Regions from separate parts of the Dyadobacter sp. SRI_021 genome, predicted to be linked through region 2. Evidence: riboswitches for the same ligand, from Rfam matches in the RefSeq annotation. Region 2 holds a riboswitch; each other region holds the start of a gene.
What was found. A riboswitch is a leader RNA that binds a small molecule or an ion and turns the genes downstream of it on or off. The one in region 2 is predicted to bind cobalamin.

Region 1 (5,562 bases), on a different contig from region 2:
TCGCCGTTCGGAGCTACCCTGCGCGAAGGTTTGAAATACGTTGAATAAGAACCATATACCGATAACGGCTCAATGGGCTGGTAAACCAGACCCAGGCGGTAAGTCAATGCCGACTTGGATATCGTAGATTCAGTGCCGTGCTCAGTCACGTTGCGATTATCGTCCACCTTATCGGTATAATAGGTGCCGTTGAAAATATCGTAACGCAGTCCCGCAAGTCCTTTCAATTTATCAGAGAACCGGATAAAGTCCTGTATATAAATACCATGCACGTTCTCCATCGTTGCCCGGTAATTCAAATCGTTATGCGTCAGGTATCCCTGATTCAGGACCGGATTCTTGATGGCAATAGTCGCGTTAAGCGCCGGGCCGAATACGTCTCCATTGTACGTCTTGCGATCCAGAATGCTTACCGAATAACCTGCCAGCAACTTATGCTCAATGGAAGCGGTATTAAAATCCCAGATCAGTTCCAACTGGTTTTGCCAGGGCTTGGTGAGGTGGTTGAAATAGAAAGGAAACGACCGCTGCAACGAATCCATGCCTGGGTTGAAGCTGAGCTCTTCCGTTGAGAAATAATTGATATTATCGTCATAGTACGAAAGCTGGTTCGAAAGTTTGAGGTTACTCGCCAACTGCCGCGTGTATTTCAGCTGAAAATCATAGCGGGTATGTTTGAGAAAATCCTGTGGATCATTGTAGCGGGTATTTACATCCATCCCCGGGGCTACTTTGCTTCCTTCCAGCATCGGAATGCCCGCGTCGGTGTCGTAAATGTCTTTGTTCGCGCCGATGGTCAGATACAACTGATCTCTATCAGTTGGTGTGTATTCCAAGGCAAGGTATCCATTGTTAGTATTAGAGCCTGAATGACGGTATCCGTCGGTGTCTGACATCCCGAAATCTACACGATATCGCAGCTTATCAGTGATCGCACCGCCTGCGCCTGCGCGGATGCGCCGTGTGTTAAATGTGCCATAGCTGGCCGAAAAGTCTGCCTTAAAGCCCGCAGTCGGTCTTTTTCTCACAATATTGATGATCCCGCCTAACGCCGAATGGCCAAACAGCACCGAGGCTGGCCCCTTCAACACTTCAATCGATTCGACATTGGCAAGATTGGTGTTCGGCGCGCTGGTCGAGATGTTGTGGCGCTCGTCACGGACACCGTCCACGAGCAGGACGAAGTTGGAAAAACCGCGGATCGTAAAGTGCTGAAAACCGCCATAAGTGTTGTTGGCCCGCACGCCGGTCGTATTTTTCATGGCCTCGCCCAAATCGTCGATACCGCGCTGCTCGATCGTTTTGACCGATACCGTGGAAGTGGTGATGGGCATATCCCGGAGTGGAACATCGATTTTGTTGATGGCTGAATAGGCCTGCCGACGGACAGTACTGATCACGACTTCGGATAGCTCGTTGGTGGCGGTGTTAATTTTGTAATTCAATTCCAGCGCCTGACCATCTTTGAGAACGATATTGTCCTTTTTTGCGTCATGGCCCACGCCGGTGGCAACGAGCGTGTAGCTTCCTGCCTGGACGTTTTTAATGTCAAACCGGCCGTCCGCGTCGGTTACGGCCGCATAGCTGGTTCCTTCCAACCGCACGCTGATCCCGGCAATGGCATCGCCCTTTTCACTTTGGATCGAGCCTGTAACCCTGCCTGGCCCGGCACCCAGACTGGCAATTGAGCTAAGTAATAGCGCGAATGACAGCAATAAGGTAAATGTTTTTTTCGCCTCCCTGCTGTTGGTTCGCGAGCAGCAGAATGTAGTTGTTTGCATACTTTTAACTATGGTTAGATGAGTTAAAAGCTCTTTGCAATATTTCAAGAAGCTTTTTTTGGAACAAAGGGGAACGATCACGCAGGGGCGCATTGGTTTGTGATACCAAAACCATCAGACATAACAGATCCAGACCGACATGCTCTATTCCGCGAAAGCGTCGTCAACGTGAAAGGCAGGTCTCCTGACTTGTAACATTTATACCATCCTTCCCATCCGAATTGAACAGTGGATATACACCGATATAAACTTTAAGTGTTACTAACAGTTGCGCGACAGTTCGTGATTCACACACGATTCCCTATTAATCTGCTGATAAGCAAAACCTTTCCCGATGGAAAATGAAAGTAAAGAACTTTTTGAGGCCACAAAGATATAGGAAGATAGGAAGAACTCGCTAAAAAAGAGTCTGGTATGCCATGATTAGGGGAGTTTCGCTTTAGTTTCAGAGCTATCCCAAAGGTTAATGTTGAAAATACCCTGCAATTTTCGTCAAAAAAGCATGAAGGCAACCACCTCCATGCTTTATGTATTTTACTGTCTTCTTTACTTTGCCCTTTTCAACCGTGCTTCTTGGCGATGGAATTGATCCAAGCGGCGATTTTGAGCGCATCTTCCCTAGGAACCTGTTTCATCGGGGCCATAGGCGGATATCCCGGCCAGTTTGCAGGTTTGGGATTGTAGATCAGCTCGACAACCTGCGCGTTGGTATACTTCTTCTTTGAGACATCTAAGTAAGCGGGGCCAACAAGCCGCTGACCCGCTTTGTGGCAAGCCAGGCAAGTGTATTTGCTAAGCAGCTTTTCTACGTCTGCCGGGATTTTTATCTCGTGCTTTTGCTGTGCTTGAACTGATGATACTGCCATCAACAATACAAATGCTAAAAATACTTTACGCATATTCTTTGTGAGTTTGAGCCTCGTCCACAGCAGCAGCCATCACATTGATTTACGTTCTGCCAGATACGCTTCCGCGCTGGAGATACTCTTTTTAAGCTTCCGCTGAACGACCAAAATTCGGGTTGTCTGATCATCCACATATTCCTTGGCAGCATTGTCTTCTAGTTTCGCCAATGTATCCGCTTTGTAATGGTGCATCCAGTCCATCATAGCGTGGTCGGCACTATCCAACGCTGCGGCTAGCCCGGTCACTTTATTTTTTAAAGCCGAATTGCTGTCAAGTTTGGCGGCATCCGATTTCAGCCTCATTTGCAGCTCCATTACTTTTGGCATCAATGCCATCAAACTATCATGGGTCTCCATTAGCTCGTGTGAGAGCGTATCTTCCCGGCTGAGCCCGTGTGTCTGGTGAGAGGCATGCTCATCTTCTTTGGGCTTTTGCTGACAGCTACATGTCACAAATAGGGCGGCTGCAAGCGCTAGAACGTATTTCATAAATGTTGATTGCTACTGTCCTTCAAAGGCAGTGGTTGAATAATTTATTAAGGTTTCTGGTGATCTGGCGCGGTCGTAAAGCGGTAGTCCGTCAGTGTTTTCAGGAAAGCGATGATCTGCTGTTTTTGCAAAGTACTGAACTGAAAGCCATCCGCCGGGATCTGCTCCCCCAGTGTTGCGGAATGCGGGATACCACCAGAATAATGGTCGACTACATTTTCGAGCGTTGCGAGCCTGCCGTCATGCATGTAAGGCGCGGTCAGCTCTACGTTCCGGAGCGAGGGCGTTTTGAATTTGCCCAAGTCGCGCTCATCGTAGGTGATGCGGTACCGGCCCAAATAAATGCCCTCGTGACCCTGGTTCTCAAAGCCGCTGTCCAGACCATTGTTGTGAAAGCCCTGATCGGTAAACAGTTCCCCCGCGTGGCAACCCCGACAGTGCTGCTTGACCAGTTCAAGCCCGGCCAGTTCCTCCGCGGAAAGCTCAGCGCCGGTGCGATTGAGCCGGTAATCGTCATACCGCGAGGTAGCCGACACCAGTGACCGCTGAAACTGCGCCAGGGCTTTGGCCACATTTTGGGAGGTTATTCCGGACTGGAAAGCTTCCTGAAAACCTTTGGCATACGAAGCGTCGGCACTCAACTCATCTACCAGCTCATACAGGTCCTGGGCCATCTCGTCGTGCGCCGTAAGTGGACCAAAAGCCTGTGATTCCAGGTTCGTCGATCCTCCATCCCAGAAAAGACCATTGTTAGCCCAGGCCATGTTGAACAATGCGGGCGCATGCCGGAGCAGCTGCGTGCCGGCGACACCGGCAGAGCTCAGGGTTTTTCCATCGCTAAAAGCTTTGGCCGGGTCATGGCAGGTTGCACACGCGACCTTGTTGTTGGCCGACAGCCGGACATCATAGAATAGCTGTCTACCGAGCCGGATGCCATCAGCGGTCATGGGGCTATTTTCATCCAGCGCTGGCACAGGAAAATGGGACGGCACTTCAAACGAATAGGGTTCGTCCTCAGGTGCCACTACCTGCCTGTCACAACCTGACAAGATCATCACAACACTAAACCAGGCAACCTTCAACAACCGCATTGCCAGCTTTATTTATTTTCCTTCCCGAATGCGATCGCTTTTGTCGCGTAGTTGGTTGCCACTGTGGACATCAGGGCCGCGGTCATCGCGTTGATCTTCGGATTTTGCACCACGTCAATCCCATCGAAAATCTTGGTCACGTCCAGGTTTAATGTAACACCTTTGGTAGAAGCAGAGTTAATGGCAACCGGCAGGTCTATGCTGAGCGTTTTATAATTGGCATTTAACCCTGTTTCCGCTAAAAACTCCTTGCTGGTAGAACCTTGCTTTAAGGTGCCGCCCACCGAAGAAAAGATATAGCTCGAATGCCACATCCAGGCAATATTGCTCATGCCATTGGCAATGCTTAATTCCCCGCCAGTCAAGCTGAGATTGTCATTGTGCTGGGCATCGACGCCAATGGAAAATTTGATCGTCTTGTACTCCGCCGCTGGAATGTCACGAAATTTGATGGTTTCACGTTTCTTGGCAGGATACAGCGCGCTGTCATTGATCGTTCCGGACAGATTCAAGTCAGTGACCTCCTCCATCAAATAGTAAGAGTCGGGCACTTTGTATTCGCCACCTTTTGAATCGACCAGGATCACATTGCTGACCCAGTACCGCAGTTTTTTGAAGTTAAGCGTCTGTCCGCCAATCGAGAAATCCTTATTCACAGCGAAGTCCTCTGACCCCACGCGCGTATCAAGCGTAAGTTCAAATTCGCCAGCAGCAACAGGGGTGATCACTTCATTGGAATCATCGTCCGAGCATGATGCGAACAGAAAGGAAAGTAAAGCGATTGAAAGAATACGTTTCATTTTGATAATGTTTTTGGGTGAAATAAGTACAATGGTATGGCTGCCGGAACAAAGTGTACCGGAGCGGTTTCTATGAAATAAGATGGAAGGCATACGCCTTCAAAAAATTTGGATTATTGCCTGGGCGGCTGGTATAGGGCCGGAAGGGCAGCAGTATAATGCGCGAGCCGGTAAAAAAAGCGCGTCTCTGCCGGGAGTTCAAACACGGATGCTTCAAAGCTAAACACAGGTGCTTTGAAAATATAGAGCTGGACAACCGGCATGTTTTCGACCCTGTCGGAAGTTTCTTTGTCTTGCTTCTGCTGCTGTTGTTTTAGTTTCTTAGCCAGGTAGCATTTACCATTGCATTTGAGTTGTGGCCTGGCGCGGTTCTCGCAAAGCACCTTGGCGATATATTCCCTGTTCAGTTGAAAATAAGCAATCGTTCCCCACGGACTGAGCGTGGGAAGGATAATAGCGAACAGTAAAATATATGCGATTATGGCGCGCATGCTGA
Region 2 (5,562 bases):
GATGCAATAAAGCCATCCACCAGCACAAGCATGCCCAACCGCGCAGCTTCCAGCATCGCACCGCACATCATGGCGATCTCAAACCCGCCGAACGTAGCCAATACCGATTCAGCATCGTTACGTACATGCTGATGATGTTCCAACGCTTTGGTGAGTACTGCTATCTTTCTGCCCAACTGCTCCTCGTCTAATCCCGTGCCCCTCCCTACGCATTCGGATACGGGGATATTCAACAAGCGGCTCATGATCGCCGACGCCGAAGAGGTGTTTCCAATGCCCATTTCACCAAAACCAATCACATTACAGCCCGTCTGCTGCACTTTCCGGACTAGCTCGGCTCCTTTTTCCAGACATTGACGGCATTCGGCGTTAGTCATCGCGGGTTGTTGCGCAAAGCTTTTAGTACCAAAGTTGACCTTTGCGTCGACCAGCCTTTCATTTTGACCAAAATCATAATCCACGCCTGCATCTACCAACAACAGGTTAATGCCATGCTGCCGTGTAAAAACATTGATTGCCGCGCCACCGCCGATGAAGTTGAGCACCATCTGCGGGGTAACCTCCGACGGATAGGCACTCACACCCTCCGAGGCTATCCCATGACTGGCTGCAAAAACAATGATATGCGGGTTGACCAGCTCCGGCGACAACGTATCTTGTACCGAAGCAATCTGAAATGCCAGTTTTTCAAGAATCCCCAAAGCGCCCTGCGGCTTGGTTTTTAAATCAATTTTCGCTTGAATTTCCTGACTGGTAATCGTAGCGGTATGCATAGTTATTGGATTGTTTTTAAGATTAATGGAAGTCCCGACACCAGCATAATCGCCTCTTGTGCAGCAGCAGCCACATACTGATTGGCCCAGCCTTGCAAATCGGTAAATTTCCGGCCGACTTCGGTTTCTGCATGGACACCCATGCCTATTTCGTTGGAAATGATGATCAAAGTGGCATCAACAGTCAATAGCGCATCGACTTCTGCTTTGAATGCCGCCAGCGCTTTTTCAATATCGTATTCAAACGCGACAAACAGATTGGTCAGCCACAATGTAACACAGTCGACCACAGCTACTCTTCCGGCCAGCGGCAACAGGTGAATATCCCGCTCGCTTTCCAGCGCTGTCCATTCCGGCCCCCGCTCGTCCTGATGCCGTTTCACCCGTCGGGCGAAATCCTCGTCCCAAATCCTGGATGTAGCCACATATACCGGATTAGCACTTTTTTGTAAAGCGAGATCCATCGCAAACCTGCTTTTACCGCTCCGGACGCCGCCGGTCACATAGATGATCATGACGGTTCAGCGTTTTTGAAACGCTTGTATAAAAACAGTTGCCATTTTTCTTCCGCCACCCCTGCTTTGTCCATCTCGGCACGAGCGAGCGTGAAAAACAGGTCCGAAAGGCGGTTGATATAGGCCGGGATCGCTTCATGCACCTCATCGGTTTTGATCAGCGACACCAACCGGCGCTCTCCCCGGCGCATTTGCGTACGTGCGATGTGGCAAAGTGCCGATACCTCATTCCCGCCCGGCAGCAGAAAATAGTCCGAAGGCGAAGTCATAGCAGCTTCCAGCGCGTCGATCCACTCCTCACAAAAAGCGGCGCCATCCACCGGCATCGGGTTTTTATTCTCCTTTTTGGCATCCGATGGCCGTGCCAGGTGCGACATCATATCCATCAGGTCCTTTTGGATTTTATGCAAATTGGACTGCCATTCATGCCCGGCACCGAGCTTTACCCGTAAAAGCCCGATCGTCGAATTCGCTTCATCGAGCGTCCCGATGCATTCGATGCGCACATCGTCCTTGCTCACCCTGCTCCCGCCAAATAGCCCGGTGGTGCCTTTATCGCCCTTTTTGGTATATATTTTCATTTAATTAATTGATTTATAATAGATCAACTCGTGATTCGGTAATAGCTCCGGGTGGATAATACGGATCAGATCGGCCAGTACCAAATGCGGGTTTACCGCGCCGGACTCCCAGTAATCGTTGGCCCCCTGCGCATTCATGCGTTTGTTATAGCTGTAAATGTGATTGGTTTTAAATGCCTTGAAATCCGCATAACGGATATCTCGCGCGAGGACGTCCTTCTTCGTCTGTACATTTCCGATACTTACATTCAGCCAGAAGTCGGCCTGCAATGCAATGGGATAAACGGTTTCAAAACTGAGTGGCAAGCTTCCGGTTGCCTTTGTTCCGGACCAATGATACGAGGCGCCCGCGTCCTGGAAGAAGCGGTTTACGTAACTATCACCATTTGGAACATTCCACGCGTCTTTGGAATTCATTCCGGTAATCAGGCTCGGGCGCATTTTTAGATTTTGGGTCAGACGGGCCAGTCGTTCGTACTCTTGCTCGACGTTAGCGAACTTCCTATTCACTTCCCCTTCCTTATTGATCAACGCTGCCAGGAGTTTCACCCACTCCGCCCTACCCAGCGGCGTCGTTTCCACCCATTCCGAATTGACCATTACCGGTATCCCCGCCTGATGCAGTGATTCGTAACGGCTAACCTTCGAAACGGGGTTCCCTGTCGCCATAATGAGGTCCGGATGCATGCTTACCAGCAGTTCCTCATTGAGCCCCTGATCCTTTCCTACTTCGACAACCTTGCCCAATTTAATGCGATCAAGTACTTTGGCGGAAGAGACATATTTGAGGTTACCCATACCTGTAAGAATATCCTCACAATCCAAAAAGCCAATCAACCCGATGTGCAGTGACGACATTGCCACCATGCTTCGCACGGGAATTTCGATGAGCTGGCTGTCTTTGTACCCGATCGGTCGCGGCTTTCCACGTTGTACCAGCACATACGTGAGCGTGTCCGTCGATTTTTCGAACGGGCTCATGATCTTGACTACCTTGTAATATTTATGATAAGTAATTTTAAAGCCTTTGGCGTGGGCCACTTTGGCTTTTTCAGGAAACAGGTCGGGGCCTGAATAATGGGAATCGCCTTTTTCGTAAAGCGATGACGAAGTGCTGCAACTAGCCAACAAGCGGCACAGCAGCAGGGCTGCAAGTATTTTTCTGATAATCATGTAGTCACCGGCCTTTCTTCCGAAAGCCATATTAACAATGTTTGCAGGCAGGTCTTCTGACTCGTTCAGGTCGTTGGCGCCTTCCCGGGTTAGTGAGTGAATGAGTCAATGAATGAATGACTGAATGCTTTTTAATTACAAACATTCACTTATTCACTCATTCGCACATTCACTCATTGTAATCCCAGTGGCACAATTGCCAGGACCGTTAGTGAACTTACAGCAGCGGAGACTGTTCCGGATTCCCACCGGATTCCCTTTTAATCACGCATGACGCGTGTACCTGGATGACCGCAAAACTAGCAATATTTTATTGGTTATCATTGCAGAGTTTCATTTACACACACGCTTCATGCAACGCGACGACACTCTCTGGAAATCGATCCTGGAAGATATTTTCGAAGATTTCCTGCTCTTCTTCTACCCGAACGCAGCTTCCTATTTCGATTTCTCCAAAGATTTCGAATACCTCGATAAAGAGCTGGAACAATTATTCCCGCCGGAGGATAATTCGTACCAGACCCGCTTTGTAGACAAACTTGTAAAAGTGTATTGCCAAAACGGCGACAACGAATGGATACTCGTGCACATCGAGGTGCAGGGCTACCATGATCCCCATTTCAATCGCCGAATGTTTACTTATTACTCCCGGATACTCGATAAGTATGACAAACCTGTCACGGCATTCGCCATTTTCACGGAGAACAATGCGGCGTTTAGGCCTTGTGAATATTACAGGGAATTTATGGGAACGAGTATTTTGTACAGGTTTAACGCATTCAAAATCCTGGAACAAGACGAGCAGATGTTGCGGGAAAGTGACAATCCGTTTGCTGTAGTGGTGTTGACGGCTCTGATTGCATTGAAATGCAAACATATTACCGAGGACGAAATACTTGCTATTAAATTAACACTTGCCAGGAATCTTCTCGGCAAAGGATTTTCAAAGAGAAAAATCTCTAAGTTAATGAATTTTCTTCGCTACTATATCCGCTTTGAAAAGGTTGAAGCAATCGCTAAATTTGACCATATCATCAGTCACTTAACTAATCGATCGACGACAATGGGTATCGAAGAATTTCTGTTGGATAGAGCAAAAAAAGAGGGGGAGAACAACAAAGCAACAGAACTAATAACCAATCTATTAAGAGAAACGTCGTTCACAGTAGAGGTAATCGCACGTCTGGCGGGTGTATCGCCCGAATTTGTAACCGAAATCAAACTGGGCAAGACATCTCGACTGTCCAACTGACCAGGATAACTATCAGCACCATCGCCAAACAGGTCCGCTGATTGACACTTGCCGCTCTTGCGATTTCCTGCGGTTCAATTACCCGGTCATTCTCCCCGATAAACGGCTTGTCGACTACCTGCCCGTGATAGACATTCGCCCCGCCGAAGCGGCAATCCAAAATCCCAGCTAATGCTGCTTCGGGATACCCGGCGTTCGGGCTTTTATGTCTGTGCCCGAATTTGAAGACAAATCGCAATCCACGCCTGCTTCCTGTCACTAAAACCATCAGCAAGGCCGTCAGCCTGGCAGGCATAAAATTTGCCACATCATCCAGCCTTGCCCCAGATTTCCCGAACCATTCATAGCGCTCGCTGCGGTAACCCAGCATGGAATCCATCGTATTGATCATCTTGTAAGCCATCATACCCGGAACGCCTGCCAGAGCATAGTAAAAAAGCGGTGCTACCACGCCATCACTGAGATTTTCGGACATTGTTTCCAGCACTGCAACGCGTATTTGCTGCGCATTCAGGTTTGAGGTATCCCTGCCTACAATTCTTGAAAGTTGCTTCCTACCTGCTTCCAAGCCTTCATTTTCCAGCGCTGAAAATACCGCCCGCCCCTCCGCGATAAGCGAATGGTTGGCCAAACCATAGTAAACAAAAATACCATTGATTACCAGATACATTGCGGGTGTGTGCAGAAGCAATGCGTTAAGCCCGTAAAAAAAGTAAAACACCAGCACTACCAGGGTTATGCTCAACATGGCCCCTTTCAGAAACCGGAAGCGGCCACGATTCAACCATTTCTCACCCAGCGCAATTGCGTTACCAAATACTCGTACGGGGTGTGGCCAGTTGTCGGGGTCGCCCAGCAGGAGATCGAGCAGGTAACCTGCGATTAAGGGGCAGATTAGTAGTATAGTGCCTGCCATTCTTTCAATGCACTTTTCATCTTCTCGTTATCATCCGGCCGCTGCGTAGCGAGGCGGAAATGCTGCCGTGTGAGGCCGCGGAAGTTGCCTGCGTCGCGGATCAGCAAGCCATGTGTTTCGATCAGAAAATCTTTCAACTGAGCGGCATTCCGCACCAAAGTTCTGACCAAAAAGAAATGCGTATCGCTTTCCAGCACTTCAATGCATTCCAATTTCTGCAATTCTTGAACGAACGTTCTTTTATCATTCAGGAGTCGGGAAACCGCGGGCTGAATCCGGTCGAAATGATCGTAAATGTAATGCCCCGCCGCCATCGCCAGCGTATTGACCGTCCAGGGTTGTTTGATATTCA
Region 3 (5,562 bases), on a different contig from region 2:
ATTTCCCTGTTTAGCTCTTTTGTGTTTTCGATGCGGCCGCTTTTAAAATCGCAGCTTGTGAAAGCTGCTGCCAACATGGCAATGCATATGATTCTTTTCATTGTTCCAAATATTTGTTTAATCCATCAAACGGTTTCTCTCACAGCACGCAGCCAGTCCCTTGAAACCATTCATTTAGCTAAAATGCGTATCTTTGTGCCCCGAATGCGAGATGCCAAAGATATTCAATAAAGATGATCGATAAATTAGAAGCTATAAAAGAACGGTTTGAAGAGGTTTCTCAACAAATCATACAACCGGAAGTAGTCTCCGATTCTGCACGTTATTCCAAGATCAGCAAGGAATACAAGGACCTTGGCAAGATCGTGGAGCAATATGCACTTTATCAGAAGTTGCAGAAGGATATTGCCGGTACCAAAGAACTTATAGCGACTGAAAAAGACGAAGATCTGCGCGAAATGGCCAAAGAGGAGCTGGATGAACTGACTCCCAAACTGGAAGAGCTCGAACAGACCATTAAGGAGCTACTTATCCCGAAAGATCCTAACGACAGCCGGAACATCATCCTGGAAATTCGCGGCGGTACCGGTGGCGACGAAGCTGCTATTTTTGCCGGCGACCTTTTCAGAATGTATCAGCGCTTTTTCGAGAAAATGGGCTGGCGGTCATCCGTAATGGATTATACCGAAGGTACCAACGGCGGTTATAAAGAGATTATCTGTAAAGTCGAAGGAGAGGATGTGTACGGCAAAATGAAGTTCGAATCGGGAGTACACCGCGTACAGCGTGTCCCCGCGACAGAATCTCAGGGCCGCATTCACACATCTGCGGCTTCAGTGGCAGTCCTGCCGGAAGCGGAAGAGGTGGATGTGCAGATCAATATGAATGATGTCCGTATCGATACTTTCCAATCGTCAGGTGCGGGTGGGCAATCGGTAAACACGACTTATTCCGCGGTACGTCTTACCCACATTCCGTCCGGGCTGGTGGTAAGCTGCCAGGACGAACGCTCGCAGCTCAAAAACAAGGAACGCGCATTAAGCGTGCTCCGCTCGCGCCTGTACGAGATCGAGTTGAAGAAACACAATGACGCGATCAGTTCGCAGCGGAAATCCATGGTGGGCAGCGGCGACCGCTCCGATAAAATCCGCACCTACAACTACCCCCAAAGCCGCATTACCGACCACCGCATTGGTTACACGGTTTATAATCTCCCTGCTGTAATGGAAGGAGATATCGCCGAGCTGATCGAAAAACTGCGCATCGCTGAGAATGCCGAAAGAATGCAGGAAGGAGAAGCCGTTTAGGAATGTTGTCCTTTAACTTAATGAAGCGAAGTTTCAGGTTTTTCGATAGGTTATCTTAGTTCGATCTCATCCATACTATAAGTCAAAACATCCTCGGAGAAAGTCAGATTGACCACTTCGAGGATGTTTTGTTTTAATTCTTCCATACTATCGCCCTGCGTGCCAATAAATTTGTCGGCAATCAGCAATAGCGCTAAAACCTTGCTCTTCCCTTATAACGTCCAGAACTATTTTGGGCTTTTTCATCTCTTTATAAGGAAGCTGAGTGAGTTACTTACGCCTATTTCGCAGGATACAAAGTGCCGTAAGTCTTCGCTTTATAGCTTTCGAAGTCCTGCTTTTTATGGTAATCCTCTCCGAAAAAGGTAATGATCTGATGGAATTCTTTCGCTTTCAGGTAACCGGCTAGTGGCTGGATCATGTTAAATTGATCGTCCAGAAAAACCGTTGTGGGATAGCTCGGCTGATTATTCGTTAATGCCAATGCGATTTCATGGATGCCGCGACCGCCCTGTTCAAGGTATTTGAACTGCTTGTCGCCCAGTTTGATCGTCCCCTTTTGCTCTGCATCGAGCTTTACGGCGTAATATTTCTTGTTGATATATTCGGTAACGGCTTTGTCTTTAAACGTTTCGCGATCCATCACTTTACACCATCCGCACCAGTCAGTGTAGACGTCGATCAGGATCTTGCGGGGCTCCTTCTGAATTTTGGCATATGCCTCTTCGATGGTCAGCCACTGAATGCCTTCGGCGGCTGCACGCCTTTTACCCGTATCGGCTTTGAAACCGGCAAGGAATACCAGCATTACGGGAAATATTATCAGTATTGACAGGAGTCGTTTCATGGTAATTTTTTAGATTTCTTATCTTAAACAAATCTCTTTCACAAATCATGGCACGGACTGCGCGTCAGGTGCCAAAGCATAATAACATGGAAGCCAGCAAAGTCATCCCAATTTTACGCATTTTTGACGAAACCAAAGCACGGGAATTTTACATCGGCTGGCTCGGCTTCCAAGTCGACTGGGAACACCGGTTTTCCGACGATGCACCGCTCTACATGCAAGTTTCGCGCGGAGGCCTGACGCTCCACCTCTCCGAACACCATGGCGATTGCACACCGGGCGCCAAAGTCTTCATCGAATGCACTGGCGTGCGTGATTTCCACAAGGAACTCAATGAAAAGCAATACAAATACAATCGCCCGGGACTCGAACAGGAGCCATGGAATGCCATTTCGGTAACGGTAGTCGATCCGTTCATGAACCGGCTTGCATTCAATGAGCGGCTTTAAGCTTTCTTAGTTTTTGCCAGAGACACCAGAATGCCTCCTGTAATGATTAGCAACATGCCCGTCAGCATAGAAAGCGTCGGAATCGCCTCTCCCATCAGAAAGCCGATCAGCACCGAAAAAAGAATATTGGAATAACCCACCACAGCGACGCGCCCGGCTTTATCGTAAGTAAATGATTGCGTAAGCATTTTTTGTCCCAAAAGCGCCGTAAACCCTAATGCGAGAAAACCCAGCCATTGCCAGGTATTCTCCGGCCATCTGAATGTACCTATCAGAAAATCCAAATGCTCCATAGGATAATACGTACCGACCAGCATCGACAAAATAGGCATTACAATCCCGCTGAGCATAAATGAAAGGATGATCGCGCGTGTGTCGTACACGACACCAAGCTGGCGGATGGACAAGTAAGAAATGGCCGTCAACAGTGCATTGCCCAAACCTAATGCATTATCCCGCAGCGACGACGAAAGATCGGGCCGGAACACGAACAGAATACCGGTAAAACCAACGAATATAGCCATCCATTCCTTGCCATTCAGTGTTTCTCCGATGAGCAGCCAGGAGAAAAGCGCCAGAAAAATTGGGTAGGTATATTGGTAGGTAGAAGCCCGGCCGAGTCCAAGCGTCTGGATTGCATAAAATAGCATGTACAGCGACAATGTTCCTACTACACCTCTGAAAATAAGCAGTCCCAACTTTCCGCCCTCCTGCCTCAGCGGCCGTTGCCAGATGCTGCTAATGATAAAAACCACCCCAACAATGTTCCTGAAAAAAACCAGCTGTACAATATGGAACTCCCTTCCCAGCCATTTCGAGATCGCCGACGTAAGCGAGAAAAAAAATGCGGCGCCGAGCATAAGGTAAATGCCTTTCAGGGAGGATGCGGTCGGGAAATTTTCAGTAGAAGCGGCCAAAAGCAATCAGAATTTGCTGCAAAGATAGCGGTTATCGTACACAACGGAAAGTCGGGGGAAATACCTACCTTTGCACCCGCCTGGTGCCACAAGCTGCTTCTAGTCAGCGATTAGGCTTAATAGGGAATTCCGCTAGCACCGGAAGCTGTCCCCGCAACTGTAAGTCTGCCAACACGTGCCCGATTCTTCATGCCACTGTCCTGCGACGGGAAGGCTCCGGGTGCGAAAGACGAGCCAGGAGACCTGCCAGAGCATTTTGATCGGACCGTTTTCGGAGGAAAAACAGAAGATCGCCGCCAATCATTGCGATTTAGAGTGTTTAGCGAACGGAGATTTGTGGGTTACTGGATGCTATGGGCAAGTTTTGCACTGGCATTGCCAGTCTGTGCACAAAAAGACTCCATCGCCCTCGATCCTGTAATCGTGAAGGGATTCGTCCCGCAAAAATTCATGAGCGGCCTGAAAATCCAGCGCGTCGACTCCGCTTTGCTCGCGCAGGTACGCTATCAGAATATCGGTGACGTATTATCCGCTTATACCCCGATTGCATTTAAAAATTACGGGCCGGGCCAGCTCAGTACCGCCTCGTTCCGGGGCACCTCCGCCAACCATACCGCCGTTTTGTGGAACGGGCTCAATATCAATGCGCCTACACTTGGACAAACGGACTTTTCCACCATTCCCGTGGCGGGTTTCGACCAGCTTTCGGTTCAGTACGGCTCCGCGGCGAGTGTTGTGGGCTCCGATGCCGTGGGCGGAAGTATTTTGCTTGACAGCCGCGCATCGGCAACGCCGTTTCATGTGTCTGATGGCGGACAATATGATAGCTTCAATAACCATCAGAGCCGAACAGATATCCGCTATCTAGTGCCACTAAACAACCAATGGGCTTTCTCAGGTAAAACGGCACTTTACTATGGCAGGATGAACAACGATTACCCCAAACCAACCCGGAACACTTACGCACTCTTGCCTACCGAAACTTTTCAAAAAGGCATTGTACAGGACCTGTTTCTCCACGGACAAAACAACCAGGAAATTTCCGCACACATCTGGCTCACCGACAATAAACTGACGCTGACGCCCGACGATATCCAAGGTCGTGAAATGACCCGTACTACGGCCTATCGTACGATGTTCCGCTATCAGGTCCGGACGCTCACGCTACGCACCGCCTGGGTACGCGACATCATAGATTATGCCAAAGGTGACCTCTCCCACCCCGACCATTCAATAACGGATAAGTTCGCTTCGAGAATAGAAAAGGATTTTCTTCTAAATCTTGGCAACAATATCAATCCTATTCGCCTCAAAACCGGAGGAGAATGGACGCATTATCGTTCACGCGTGCCCGGATACGCGCTCTCGCCCGCGAGCGAGAACCGCACGGACTTCTTCCTGCTCACCCGCTGGCAACCGACAGCGCGGATTACTACTTCCATTAACCTTAGGCAGGGCCTCGTTACGGGTTTCAATCCACCGTTCACACCGTCGGTTGGTGTGGAATATAGTTTCATTCAGAAAACGCTTTACAACCTTACCTTGAAAGGCTCCTATGGCCGCAGCTACCGGGTGCCCACTTTGAATGAACGCTACTGGAAGGACCTCGGTAACCCGAACGTTCGTCCGGAAACGGGTTGGAATAAGGAAATCGGCCTTGAACAGACATTTAAAGCGGCTTTCGGCGGCACGCTAAGAACCACCGCAACTTTTTACCATAACCGAATTAAAGACTGGACTTACTGGAATCCATCGAGAAGCTACCGGGTCGAAAATCTGCAACAGGTGCTAGCGCGGGGAATTGAATTGCAACTGGGCTATCAGCGACAAACCGGTTTCTGGCGAACAGGACTGGACGCGGGTTATGCATTCAACAAAAGCAGCCAGGAGAAGGCCTACGACAATTACTCGCAGGATATTGTAGGCAAACAATTGGTATTTGTACCTGAACATACGGTTAATGCAAATGCATTCGTGCAGTTCAAGTCCACGAAGCTTACGGGACAGTTGCAGGCGGCCAGCAAGCGCTATACAACCTTCGA

Region 1: linked by a shared signal. The riboswitch ahead of AC2YIT_RS31195 (TonB-dependent siderophore receptor) and the one ahead of AC2YIT_RS17035 (ABC transporter substrate-binding protein) in region 2 are both predicted to bind cobalamin.
Region 3: linked by a shared signal. The riboswitch ahead of AC2YIT_RS22810 (TonB-dependent receptor plug domain-containing protein) and the one ahead of AC2YIT_RS17035 (ABC transporter substrate-binding protein) in region 2 are both predicted to bind cobalamin.

What each region holds. Positions count from the first base shown of each region.
Region 1 covers NZ_JBYCZM010000020.1:9,573-15,134, reverse strand. The annotation lists gene AC2YIT_RS31195 (TonB-dependent siderophore receptor) at 1-1,781, opposite strand, end outside; cobalamin riboswitch at 1,939-2,126, opposite strand; gene AC2YIT_RS31190 (c-type cytochrome) at 2,342-2,680, opposite strand; gene AC2YIT_RS31185 (hypothetical protein) at 2,720-3,175, opposite strand; gene AC2YIT_RS31180 (cytochrome-c peroxidase) at 3,223-4,266, opposite strand; gene AC2YIT_RS31175 (MbnP family protein) at 4,275-5,066, opposite strand; gene AC2YIT_RS31170 (hypothetical protein) at 5,180-5,557, opposite strand.
Region 2 covers NZ_JBYCZM010000005.1:214,258-219,819, forward strand. The annotation lists gene cobT (nicotinate-nucleotide--dimethylbenzimidazole phosphoribosyltransferase) at 1-773, opposite strand, end outside; gene AC2YIT_RS17025 (bifunctional adenosylcobinamide kinase/adenosylcobinamide-phosphate guanylyltransferase) at 776-1,288, opposite strand; gene AC2YIT_RS17030 (cob(I)yrinic acid a,c-diamide adenosyltransferase) at 1,285-1,869, opposite strand; gene AC2YIT_RS17035 (ABC transporter substrate-binding protein) at 1,870-3,072, opposite strand; cobalamin riboswitch at 3,072-3,344, opposite strand; gene AC2YIT_RS17040 (RpnC/YadD family protein) at 3,395-4,294, shown strand; gene cbiB (adenosylcobinamide-phosphate synthase CbiB) at 4,260-5,210, opposite strand; gene AC2YIT_RS17050 (pyridoxal phosphate-dependent aminotransferase) at 5,189-5,562, opposite strand, start outside.
Region 3 covers NZ_JBYCZM010000007.1:312,706-318,267, reverse strand. The annotation lists gene AC2YIT_RS22835 (hypothetical protein) at 1-101, opposite strand, end outside; gene prfA (peptide chain release factor 1) at 234-1,307, shown strand; gene AC2YIT_RS22825 (thioredoxin family protein) at 1,588-2,154, opposite strand; gene AC2YIT_RS22820 (glyoxalase superfamily protein) at 2,241-2,603, shown strand; gene AC2YIT_RS22815 (DMT family transporter) at 2,600-3,520, opposite strand; cobalamin riboswitch at 3,585-3,785, shown strand; gene AC2YIT_RS22810 (TonB-dependent receptor plug domain-containing protein) at 3,836-5,562, shown strand, end outside.